2 regions of the Brucella cytisi genome follow, and region 2 is predicted to be linked to the other one. Evidence: predicted binding sites of a transcription regulator. Region 2 holds the regulator's gene; the other holds the start of a gene.

Region 1 (5,010 bases), on a different contig from region 2:
GATGCGAAGAACCGTGCGGTCGTGGTTGATCTCATCAAGACCAAGAAGGAGGAGGGCGTCGCCATGCTAGGTATCTTCCACGATGAAGATGTGCGTACGGAGGTTGCGGACCGGATTATCGACGTGACAGCTTTCTCTCCGAGGGCCGCCGCATGACCAAGCTATCGGTAGAACCGCTGGTGCATGAAACCGCCATCGTCAGCGGTTGCACACTCGGTCGCTACACAGAGATAGGCGAGCGCAGCCGCGTTTCGGAAACTGTGCTCGATGATTATTCCTATCTCGGCATCGATTGCGAAATCTGGTGTGCGGAGATTGGCAAGTTTTCCAATATCGCCAGCCATGTGCGCATCAACGCCACCAATCATCCGACATGGCGTCCGACGCTGCATCATTTCACCTACCGCGCCGGTGATTACTGGCCGGAGGAAAAGGATGAGACGGAGTTTTTCGAGTGGCGTCGTGGCAATGCGGTGAAGATCGGTCATGACACTTGGCTCGGCCATGGCTCCACCATTTTGCCGGGTGTGACGGTTGGCAATGGTGCCGTTGTCGGTGCCGGGGCGGTGGTGAGCAAGGACGTTGCGCCCTATACGATTGTTGGTGGTGTTCCGGCGCGTCTCATTCGCGAACGTTTCGATGCCGCAACGGGCAATCGTCTGGATCGACTGGCCTGGTGGAACTGGAGCCATGAGCGTCTGCGCGAAGCGCTCGATGATTTCCGCGCGCTCGATATCGAAGCTTTCCTATCGAAATATGAAACTACCGCTAACACGAATGCGGTGATGAAAGAGCTATCCCATGGCTAATGAAATCGTTCTGAAAAATGCGCAGATTGTGCTCGCTGACGAGATTGTTTCCGGTTCTATCCTGATCCGTGACGGCAAAATTGCAGCCATCGATCAGGGCTATGCCAATGGCGGCGAAGACATGGATGGCGATTATGTCATTCCGGGCCTCATCGAGTTGCACACCGACCAGTTGGAAAGCCATTACGCGCCGCGTCCGAAAGTGCGCTGGAATGTCGACGCTGCGGTTCAGGCCCATGATGCGCAGGTTGCAGCATCGGGCATCACGACGGTTTTCGATGCGATGCGTGTCGGCTCCGATTATGACCGCGACTTCGTTGGTAAGGATATGCGGATGCTTGCGGATGCCATTGAAAGCGGTGTTCGCGAAAATCGCCTGCGTGCAGACCACTTTTTGCATCTGCGCTGCGAAGTATCTTCGGCAGATTGTCTCGAAACGTTCGAGCTTTTTGCGGGCGATGACCGCGTAAAACTCGCTTCGCTGATGGATCATGCGCCGGGACAGCGTCAATTCGTTGATCTTGAGACCTATCGCACTTATTACATGCGCAAGATGAAGCTCACGGATGAGGAGTTCCGGGTGCATTGTGAGAAGCGCATGGCGGATTCGGACGCCTATTCGGCCAATCATCGCCGCGCCATTGCCGAAATGGCTGCGACACGTGGCATCGTTCTGGCTAGCCATGACGATGCGACCAGTGCGCATGTCGATGAATCGCTCGACCATGGCGTGCGGATTGCCGAGTTTCCAACCACGATGGAAGCGGCCAATGCTTCGAAAGGCGCAGGCCTCTCGATCCTGATGGGCGCGCCGAACATCGTTCGCGGTGGCTCGCATTCCGGCAATATTGCCGCACGCGATCTCGTCGATAATGGCAGCCTCGATATCCTGTCTTCGGACTATATTCCGTTCAGCCTCATTCAGTCGGCTTTCGGTCTTGCTTCGGGCGAACGTCCGATTGCGCTGCCACAGGCTGTCCGCCTCGTGACCAAGAATCCTGCGGACGCCATGGCTATGGATGATCGCGGCGAAATCGCCATCGGCAAGCGCGCCGATCTCGTTCGCGTGCGCCCGAAAGGTGCAATCCCGGTTGTCCGCACGGTCTGGCGCGAAGGTGATCGGGTGCTTTGATGCAGATGCAATCCGATATGCCGAAAGGCTGTTTCGTCGCCGTCGTCGGCCCCAGCGGGGCCGGCAAGGATACGATCATGGATGCAGCGCGTGTGGCTCTTGCGGGCGACACGCGTTTTCATTTTGTGCGCCGCATCATCACCCGCCCGCAAATGCCAGGCACGGAAGATCATGACAGTCTGGATGAAGCATCTTTTGCAACAGCTGCAGGCGAGGGAGCCTTCGCTCTGCACTGGCAGGCGCATGGCCTGAGCTATGGATTGCCAAAATCACTGGAGGATGAAATCGCCGACGGTACGGTGGTGATCGCCAACGTTTCACGGCGAGTGCTTGGCGATATTCGCAGGCTCTACAAATCACGTTCTGTGGTCGTGATAACAGCCCGACCGGACGTTCTGGCAGAACGGCTTGCGTCGCGTGGTCGTGAAAGCCGGGAAGAAATCACCGCGCGGCTTGCGCGTGAAGTGAGCTTCGATGACGATGCCCGAGATGTTGTCACAATAGACAATTCAGGTGATGTCAATGCATCCACAGAGACCTTCCTTCATCATTTGAAGGAAATAACTGTTAAAACAATTGCTTAGGTGAAATCTCTATAGCGGCGTGTAAATTTACACAAACGTCATTATGCTTTCATTGCAGTGTCATGGAAGCAATTCAAAGTGAGCATGAATGGAGACGAATTCATGCTTCAACTGAACAACATAACGCGCCGCTATAATGACAAGGTGGCGGTTTCGGGCGTGGACCTCGAAATCGAGCCGGGCACGTTTGTGGGAATTATCGGGCGCTCAGGCGCAGGCAAGTCGACGCTTCTGCGTATGATCAATCGCCTTGTCGAGCCGTCCGAGGGAACAATTCACTGGGATGGTCGTGATGTTACGGGCCTTAAAGGCTCGGGATTGCGTGACTGGCGCGCGCAATGTGCGATGATTTTCCAGCATTTCAATCTGGTTGATCGTCTGGATGTTCTGACCAATGTTCTGATGGGGCGTCTCAACTATGTTTCGACGCCCAAGTCGCTCCTGCGTATCTGGAGCGACGAAGAACGCCTGATCGCGCTTTCCGCTCTGCAGCAGTTCGATATTGCGCATCTTGCGGCGCACCGCGCCGATGAACTTTCGGGTGGCCAGCAACAGCGCGTGGCGATTGCCCGCGCGCTCGTGCAGCAGCCACGCATTATTCTTGCCGACGAGCCTATTGCATCGCTCGATCCGCGCAACACCCGCAGCGTCATGGACGCCCTGCGCCGCATCAATCGCGAATATGGCATCACGGTCCTCTGCAATCTGCACTCGCTCGATATTGCGCGCAGCTATTGCGACCGCCTCGTCGGCATGTCTGCCGGCAAGATCGTATTCCGTGGCACACCGTCGATGCTGACAGATATGGCATCACGCGACCTTTACGGCATGGAAGCCGCTGACGTCATCGACGCCGACGAACAGCAGGGCGAACCAATGCCAATGCCAGTTCCGCAGTCGGCTGAAGCCGTTCTGCGCCAGCTTTCCGCCTGAGCGCATAAAGCTCCGGAAAAAAACACGCTCCAAACTCAGGATTAACAGGAGATACCTATGCTTAACCGTAGAAACTTTCTGGCGGCGGCTGTGCTTACCGCAACGCTGACCATGCCAATGATGGCCTCCACCGCTCAAGCTGCTGACTGGAGCAAGGATTATCCGGAAATCGTTCTGGGCGTTATCCCGGCTGAAAACGCCTCGACCACTTCCGACCGTTATGCGCCTCTGGCTGCATATCTCGGCAAGGAACTTGGCACCAAGGTCACGCTGCGCGTCGCCAACGACTACGCCGCCGTCATCGAAGGCCAGCGCGCCGGCAACATCCAGATCGCATTCTATGGCCCGGCTTCCTATGCGCGCGCTGTCATGACCGGCGTTGAAACCACACCACTTGTCAACCAGCGCCATGACACCGGTGTCAACGGCTACTACTCTGTCGTTTATGTTCGCGCCGACAGCCCGTACCAGAAAATGGATGACCTGAAGGGCAAGACCATTGCTCTCGTTGATCCGAACTCCACGTCGGGCAACAATGCTCCGCGCTTCTTCCTCAACCGCGAAGGCTATAGCGTCGATACGTTCTTCGGTAAGAACTTCTTTGCTGGCAGCCATGAAAATGCAGTTCTTGCTCTTGCGCAGGGCACCGCTGATGCCGCTGCCAACTCCTGGAACTCGGAAAACGATTCCAACCTGACCCGCATGGTCAGCCGCGGCGTGCTGAAGGATGCTGACGGCAAGGCAATGACGAAGGACGATTTCCGCGTCATCTTCAAGTCGGACTTCCTTCCAGAAGGTCCGTTCGCTGTTCTCAACACTCTTCCAGACCAGCTGAAGGCCGACATCAAGCAGGCTTTCCTCGACATGCCGAAGAAGGACAAGGCAGGTTTTGATGCCCTTTCCGACGGCAAGGATCAGGAATTCGTAGCGACCGAAGCTAAGGATTTCGAACCAATCATCGAGATGCTCAAGTTCAACGACAAGGCTCGCAAGTCCTAATCCGTAGAACAATTGAAGTGCCCGAAGCCGCAAAAGCTTCGGGCATTTTTTTAGAGCATGATCCCGAAAAGTGGGAACCGGTTTTCGGACAAGATCATGCTTGATTAAAGGAATCTCGCATGACGGTATCCTCACTCGACGGCAACGGTGCAAAAACTCTTCTTGCCGATTATCGAAGAGAAGTCGGCAAACGGCGTCTCTACGGTATCGCGCTGCTCCTCGCGCTTGTCGTTGTCGCCATTGCTGCCTCCGTCGTTGCCGATGTTCGGCCGGGCACACTGGTCGAAAATCTCTTTCGCTTTACAAGCTACCTCGGTCGCATTCTGCCGGATCTGACCATCGCCAATTTCTGGGGCGACCTCGCTGCCTGGTACTGGAACCTCGGCGGCTGGCTCAAGATGCTGTTTGAGACGCTGTTGATCGCCTATCTGGCGACGTTGATCGGTGCTGTGGTCGCTTTTGCGGCTTCCTTCGCAGCATCATCCAACATGGCTCCGAATTCGACGGTTCGCTTCATCGTTCGTCGCGGGCTGGAGCTGTTGCGTACGGTTCC
Region 2 (5,010 bases):
AACTGTCTCATGCGACTGGATCTCGATCGCAGAGCTGACCGGCGTGCCTGGCAGAATCAGGTTGATTTCTACGACACTCCGATGGTGATCTATCGCCCGATCTATCGCTGAAACTTTCGCCGAAAAGCGACGACAATCAGCCAGAAAATCAAAACGCCGGTCAGGTAGAACTAGACCGGCGTTGCAGATTATCTGATTGTAAAATCGCCTCTTATAGCGGTGCTTCTGGACGGTCCTGGGACAGAAGTAGCGCGCCAATGGCGTCAGCCTGCTTCTGGCTTGCCGGAGCATAGCCAAGCGATGTCGGCTGCGGGGCTGTCGTATCGAATTGCGGCTGGTAGGAGGCCACCTGCATATGCTGTTCCTGCTGAGGTGCAGCCACACCGCGATGGCGTGCCAGTCGTTCGCCACGGGCCTGCGGACCGGCACCAGTGTTCTGGTCCACACTTTGAGCCTTTACCGCTTCCGCGAGTGCCACCTGAACGGTCGGTTCCGTTCCCGGAACTGGGCCGGTTTGTGGCAGGGTCACATCATAAGACGGATCCTGTGGAACGGAAGGTGATTGCGGCGAATAGGCCATAGCCAGATTGTATGGCTCCTGCGGAACCGGATTTTGCAGCGAACCGTCGCGATTGCGCTTCTCGTAGAAGGAATTTCCACCGGCTACGAGCACGTAATGCATATTGTTGTAAGGGAACTTCAGACCCGCCGTGTGGAAGAACATGGCGTTCTTGAGCTTCGGATGACGCTCACCCTTCAGAACCGCGTCGGCAGCGGCCTGAACATCAGGCAGCGCCTTGGAATTCATCTGGCGGGTAAGCACACCGGGCGCAAACTGGTTCTTCTGACCGACGACACCGCAAATCGTATCCGGATAACGTCCCGACGCGAGACGGTTCATGACCACCGTACCAACAGCCAGAAGACCGTCGGAACTCGAACGATTGGATTCGAAGAACATCGCACGTTCAAGGCAATTCTTGTCCCGTGCGGTGTAGGTGTAGGTCTTCACGCCATTGACGGATTTGACGTGGCTTGCCGCCGTCTTTTCCGAATTGGCTTTTCCCGAGGTTCCGGTTGTCGTGCAACCGGTCACCACGAAAGGCGCAATCACCAGCCCGATAAGAGCGGGCAATTTCCACTTCGCGGCGCGCGTCAATGGCTCAGTCTCATATTAGGACCCTTAACTGATCCAGTCATCCATTCAGGCGAACACATCTGGAATGATGCGCGCGAACGTCTGACTGCGGTGCAAGTCAAAGAGGACGAAGATCAAAATCTCACGTCCTACAGTCGCTCAATCGAATTCAAGGTTTTGGAATTTTTAGGCCAAAAAAAGGCAACAGGTCAAATCCCAACAATGCTGGAGACCGCTGAAAAGTCCTAAAACAATTCCGAATCGAGATTGCGAATGTGCCTACAAGCCCTTTAAATATATTAATAATTCCTTAACGAGAATTAGCAATTCAGGTAAGATATTGATTTCACGAGATTCAAAGTCTCGCAATACACGCCATATCGCTGCCTTAATTCACTTTTTCTTGTACTTTTTTTGCATACACATTTGTGGCGTTTCAAATCTTCTGTAGAATTTCTGCTTCCAGGCCGGTTCCATTGCTCTTTGTCAACTTTGACAACAGATTTGTAACATCGCGTGAGATTGTGCTTTTGAGACCCGTTTCGGGTTGTTGCAATGCGAATCGGGCGAGCACGATCCGCACCTTGCAAAGCGGGGTCTTAAACAAAAACGACCCGCCACGGATACCGTGGCGGGTCGGACAAGTTCAGTTCCTGACGCCGAAATGACCGCAGCGGTCACCCGAAAGAATAACCCGCACCCCGAACGGTACGGATCGGATCGAGCGCACGACCGACATTGATCGCCTTGCGCAGCCGTCCGACATGGACGTCCACCGTGCGGTCGTCGACATAGATGTCCGGTCCCCAAACGCCATCCAGAAGCTGGCTACGTGAGAAGACACGACCGGGCGACATCATGAAATATTCGAGCAGGCGGAATTCCGTTGGTCCGAGACGAACTTCCTTTTCCTTGCGATAGACACGATGCTGTTGACGGTCGAGAACCAGGTCGCCCACTTTCAGCACATGCGAAAGAATGCTCGGATTCGACCGGCGCAACATCGCCTTGACGCGCGCTAGCAATTCCGGCGTCGAAAATGGCTTCACGACATAGTCGTCCGCGCCGACGCTCAGGCCCCGAACACGTTCGCTTTCCTCGCCACGTGCCGTCAGCATGATGATGGGCAGGCGTTCGGTTTCCGGCCATTGGCGCAGGCGACGGCAGAGCTCGATGCCCGATACGCCCGGCAACATCCAGTCCAGAATGAGCAGATCCGGTACGTTCTCGCGCAAGGCGATCTCGGCTTCGTCGCCGCGCAGCATTGTATCGACCTGGTAGCCCTCTGCCTCAAGATTATAGCGAAGAAGAACGCTCAGCGCCTCTTCGTCTTCTACCACAGCGATTTTGGGTGCCTGTGACATCCAGTATTTCCCTATCCAAATTCGGCGGGCGGTAGATACAATCCCCCAATCGACCGCGTGCCGCCGCGCTATTCACTCATTCTCAACCGCCGGACCGTGTGGTCCGGTCGGCTGCAGTTCAGGGTTTACGCGCCTCATCCACGACAATACCGTGGCTCAGGTCTTCCTTGGGTCGTTCGGCCGGCATTTGCAGGCCGGTCACGATGTAGTAGACGGTCTCCGCAATATTGGTCGCGTGATCGCCGATACGCTCGATATTCTTTGCGCAGAACAGAAGATGCGTGCAGGCGGAAATATTGCGCGGGTCTTCCATCATGTAGGTCAACAGCTCGCGGAACAGTGACGTGTACATGGCATCAATCTCGTCGTCGCGGTCGCGAACGACATTGATCTGCTGCACCGAGCGCGACGCATAGGCGTCGAGAACATCCTTGAGCTGGGTCAGCGCCAGCTCAGCGAGTGTTTCGAGCCCACGATAAAGCTTTACCGGCTGGCGCGATTCCGAAACGGCGGCAACGCGCTTGGCAATGTTCTTGCCCAGATCGCCCACGCGTTCCAGATCGGCAGAGATGCGGATCGAGCCAATGATTTCGCGCAGGTCCACAGCCATGGGCTGACGCTTGGCGATAATCATCACAGCCTTGTCGTCAATCTCGCGCTCGCTGGCATCGAGAATGAGATCGTCGGAGATGACGCGCTGTGCGAGCGCATTGTCCGCATTGACGATAGCGGCGACCGACTGCTCGACCATACGTTCCGCATGTCCGCCCATTTCGGCGATCTTATGGGAGAGAAACTTCAATTCCTCGTCGTAGGAGCGAACGGTATGCTGAGACGGCATAGTAGACCTCGTAATATAAATTGCGGGGAAGCCGCACTGTCTATCTGTTGAAGCGCAGTTGCGGATCAGCCGAAGCGTCCGGTAATGTAGTCCTGCGTGCGCTTTTCGGTCGGCGCGGTGAACATGGTTTCCGTGTCACCCACTTCGACCAGATTGCCGAGGTGGAACATGGCGGTGCGCTGCGAAACACGCGCGGCCTGCTGCATGGAGTGCGTGACGATCACGATCGTATAGTTCTGGCGCAGTTCATCGATCAGCTCTTCCACCTTCGCGGTCGCAATCGGGTCGAGCGCCGAGCACGGTTCGTCCATGAGAATGACTTCCGGGCTCACCGCAATCGCGCGTGCGATGCAAAGACGTTGCTGCTGGCCACCCGAAAGACCGGTGCCCGCATCGTGCAGACGATCCTTCACTTCCTCGAACAAGCTCGCCTTCTGCAAGCTCGTCACGACGATTTCTTCAAGATCGGCCTTGGTGCGGGCGAGACCGTGAATACGTGGGCCGTAGGCGACATTTTCATAAATCGACTTCGGAAACGGATTCGGCTTCTGGAACACCATGCCGACGCGGGCGCGCAGTTCGACGACATCGATCTTCGGATCGTAGATGTCTTCATTGTCGAGCGTGATCTTGCCACCGACCTTGCAGCCTTCGATCGTATCGTTCATGCGGTTAAGCGAACGCAGGAAGGTAGACTTGCCGCAACCCGAAGGGCCGATCAGCGCCGTGACCATCTTTTCCTGGATTTCCAGATCGACGTCGAACAGCGCCTGCTTCTCACCATAAAATACGCAAACCTTGTCGCCGCGCATCTTTATGGAATTGGCGTTGGCGTTCATCTTTTCTCCTACGGCTTTCTCGAGAGATCGTTCAGTCATCAGGTTCATAGCTTTCGACTCCCGTTTACCAGCGGCGCTCGAAGCGGCGGCGCAGAATGATTGCTGCAATATTCATCACGGCAAGGAACAGAAGCAGGACGATGATAGCGCCTGACGTGCGTTCCACAAAGGCGCGTTCTGCTTCATTCGCCCACATGTAGATTTGTACAGGCAATGCCGTCGCTGGATCCATTGGCGTGGACGGCACGTCGGCGACGAAAGCCACCATGCCGATGAGAAGAAGCGGCGCGGTTTCACCAAGCGCATGGGCAAGGCCGATGATCGTTCCCGTCAGGATGCCGGGTGCGGCAAGCGGCAGGACGTGGTGGAACACCATCTGTGTTTTCGATGCACCAAGACCGAGGGCCGCAGCGCGGATCGACGGCGGCACCGCGCGAAGGGCGGCGCGGGTCGCGATAATGATGGTGGGAAGCGTCATCAGCGTCAGCACCAGACCACCGACCAGTGACGCGGAACGCGGCAGGCCGAAGAAATTGATGAAGACAGCAAGCCCGAGCAGACCGAACACGATGGACGGAACCGCTGCCAGATTGTTGATGTTCACCTCGATCATGTCGGTGAAACGGTTCTTCTTGGCGAACTCTTCCAGATAGATTGAAGCGGCGACGCCGATAGGCAGCGACAGGCCGAGAACGATCAACATCATGTAGAGAGAGCCGACCAGTGCGACACCAAGACCGGAGGTTTCCGGACGGCTGGAGGCACCGAAAGTGAAGAGACCTGTATTGAAGGCCTCCTTCATGACGCCTTCTTCCGAAAGCATCTTCA

Evidence for each region. The regulator PhoB, encoded in region 2, activates phosphate uptake and scavenging genes when phosphate is short. The targets are predictions, from matches to a motif close to TGTCATNNANCTGTCAT.
Region 1: the regulator PhoB is predicted to act here: its motif matches at 2,562-2,578, upstream of phnC (phosphonate ABC transporter ATP-binding protein).

The regions. Positions count from the first base shown of each region.
Region 1 covers NZ_JBCAUP010000002.1:247,651-252,660, reverse strand. The annotation lists gene phnL (phosphonate C-P lyase system protein PhnL) at 1-156, shown strand, start outside; gene AAE521_RS03415 (DapH/DapD/GlmU-related protein) at 153-809, shown strand; gene AAE521_RS03410 (alpha-D-ribose 1-methylphosphonate 5-triphosphate diphosphatase) at 802-1,941, shown strand; gene phnN (phosphonate metabolism protein/1,5-bisphosphokinase (PRPP-forming) PhnN) at 1,947-2,525, shown strand; gene phnC (phosphonate ABC transporter ATP-binding protein) at 2,628-3,458, shown strand; gene phnD (phosphonate ABC transporter substrate-binding protein) at 3,516-4,457, shown strand; gene phnE (phosphonate ABC transporter, permease protein PhnE) at 4,577-5,010, shown strand, end outside.
Region 2 covers NZ_JBCAUP010000013.1:158,895-163,904, forward strand. The annotation lists gene AAE521_RS14615 (hypothetical protein) at 1-111, shown strand, start outside; gene AAE521_RS14620 (cell wall hydrolase) at 212-1,159, opposite strand; gene phoB (phosphate regulon transcriptional regulator PhoB) at 1,816-2,502, opposite strand; gene phoU (phosphate signaling complex protein PhoU) at 2,621-3,343, opposite strand; gene pstB (phosphate ABC transporter ATP-binding protein PstB) at 3,409-4,182, opposite strand; gene pstA (phosphate ABC transporter permease PstA) at 4,247-5,010, opposite strand, start outside.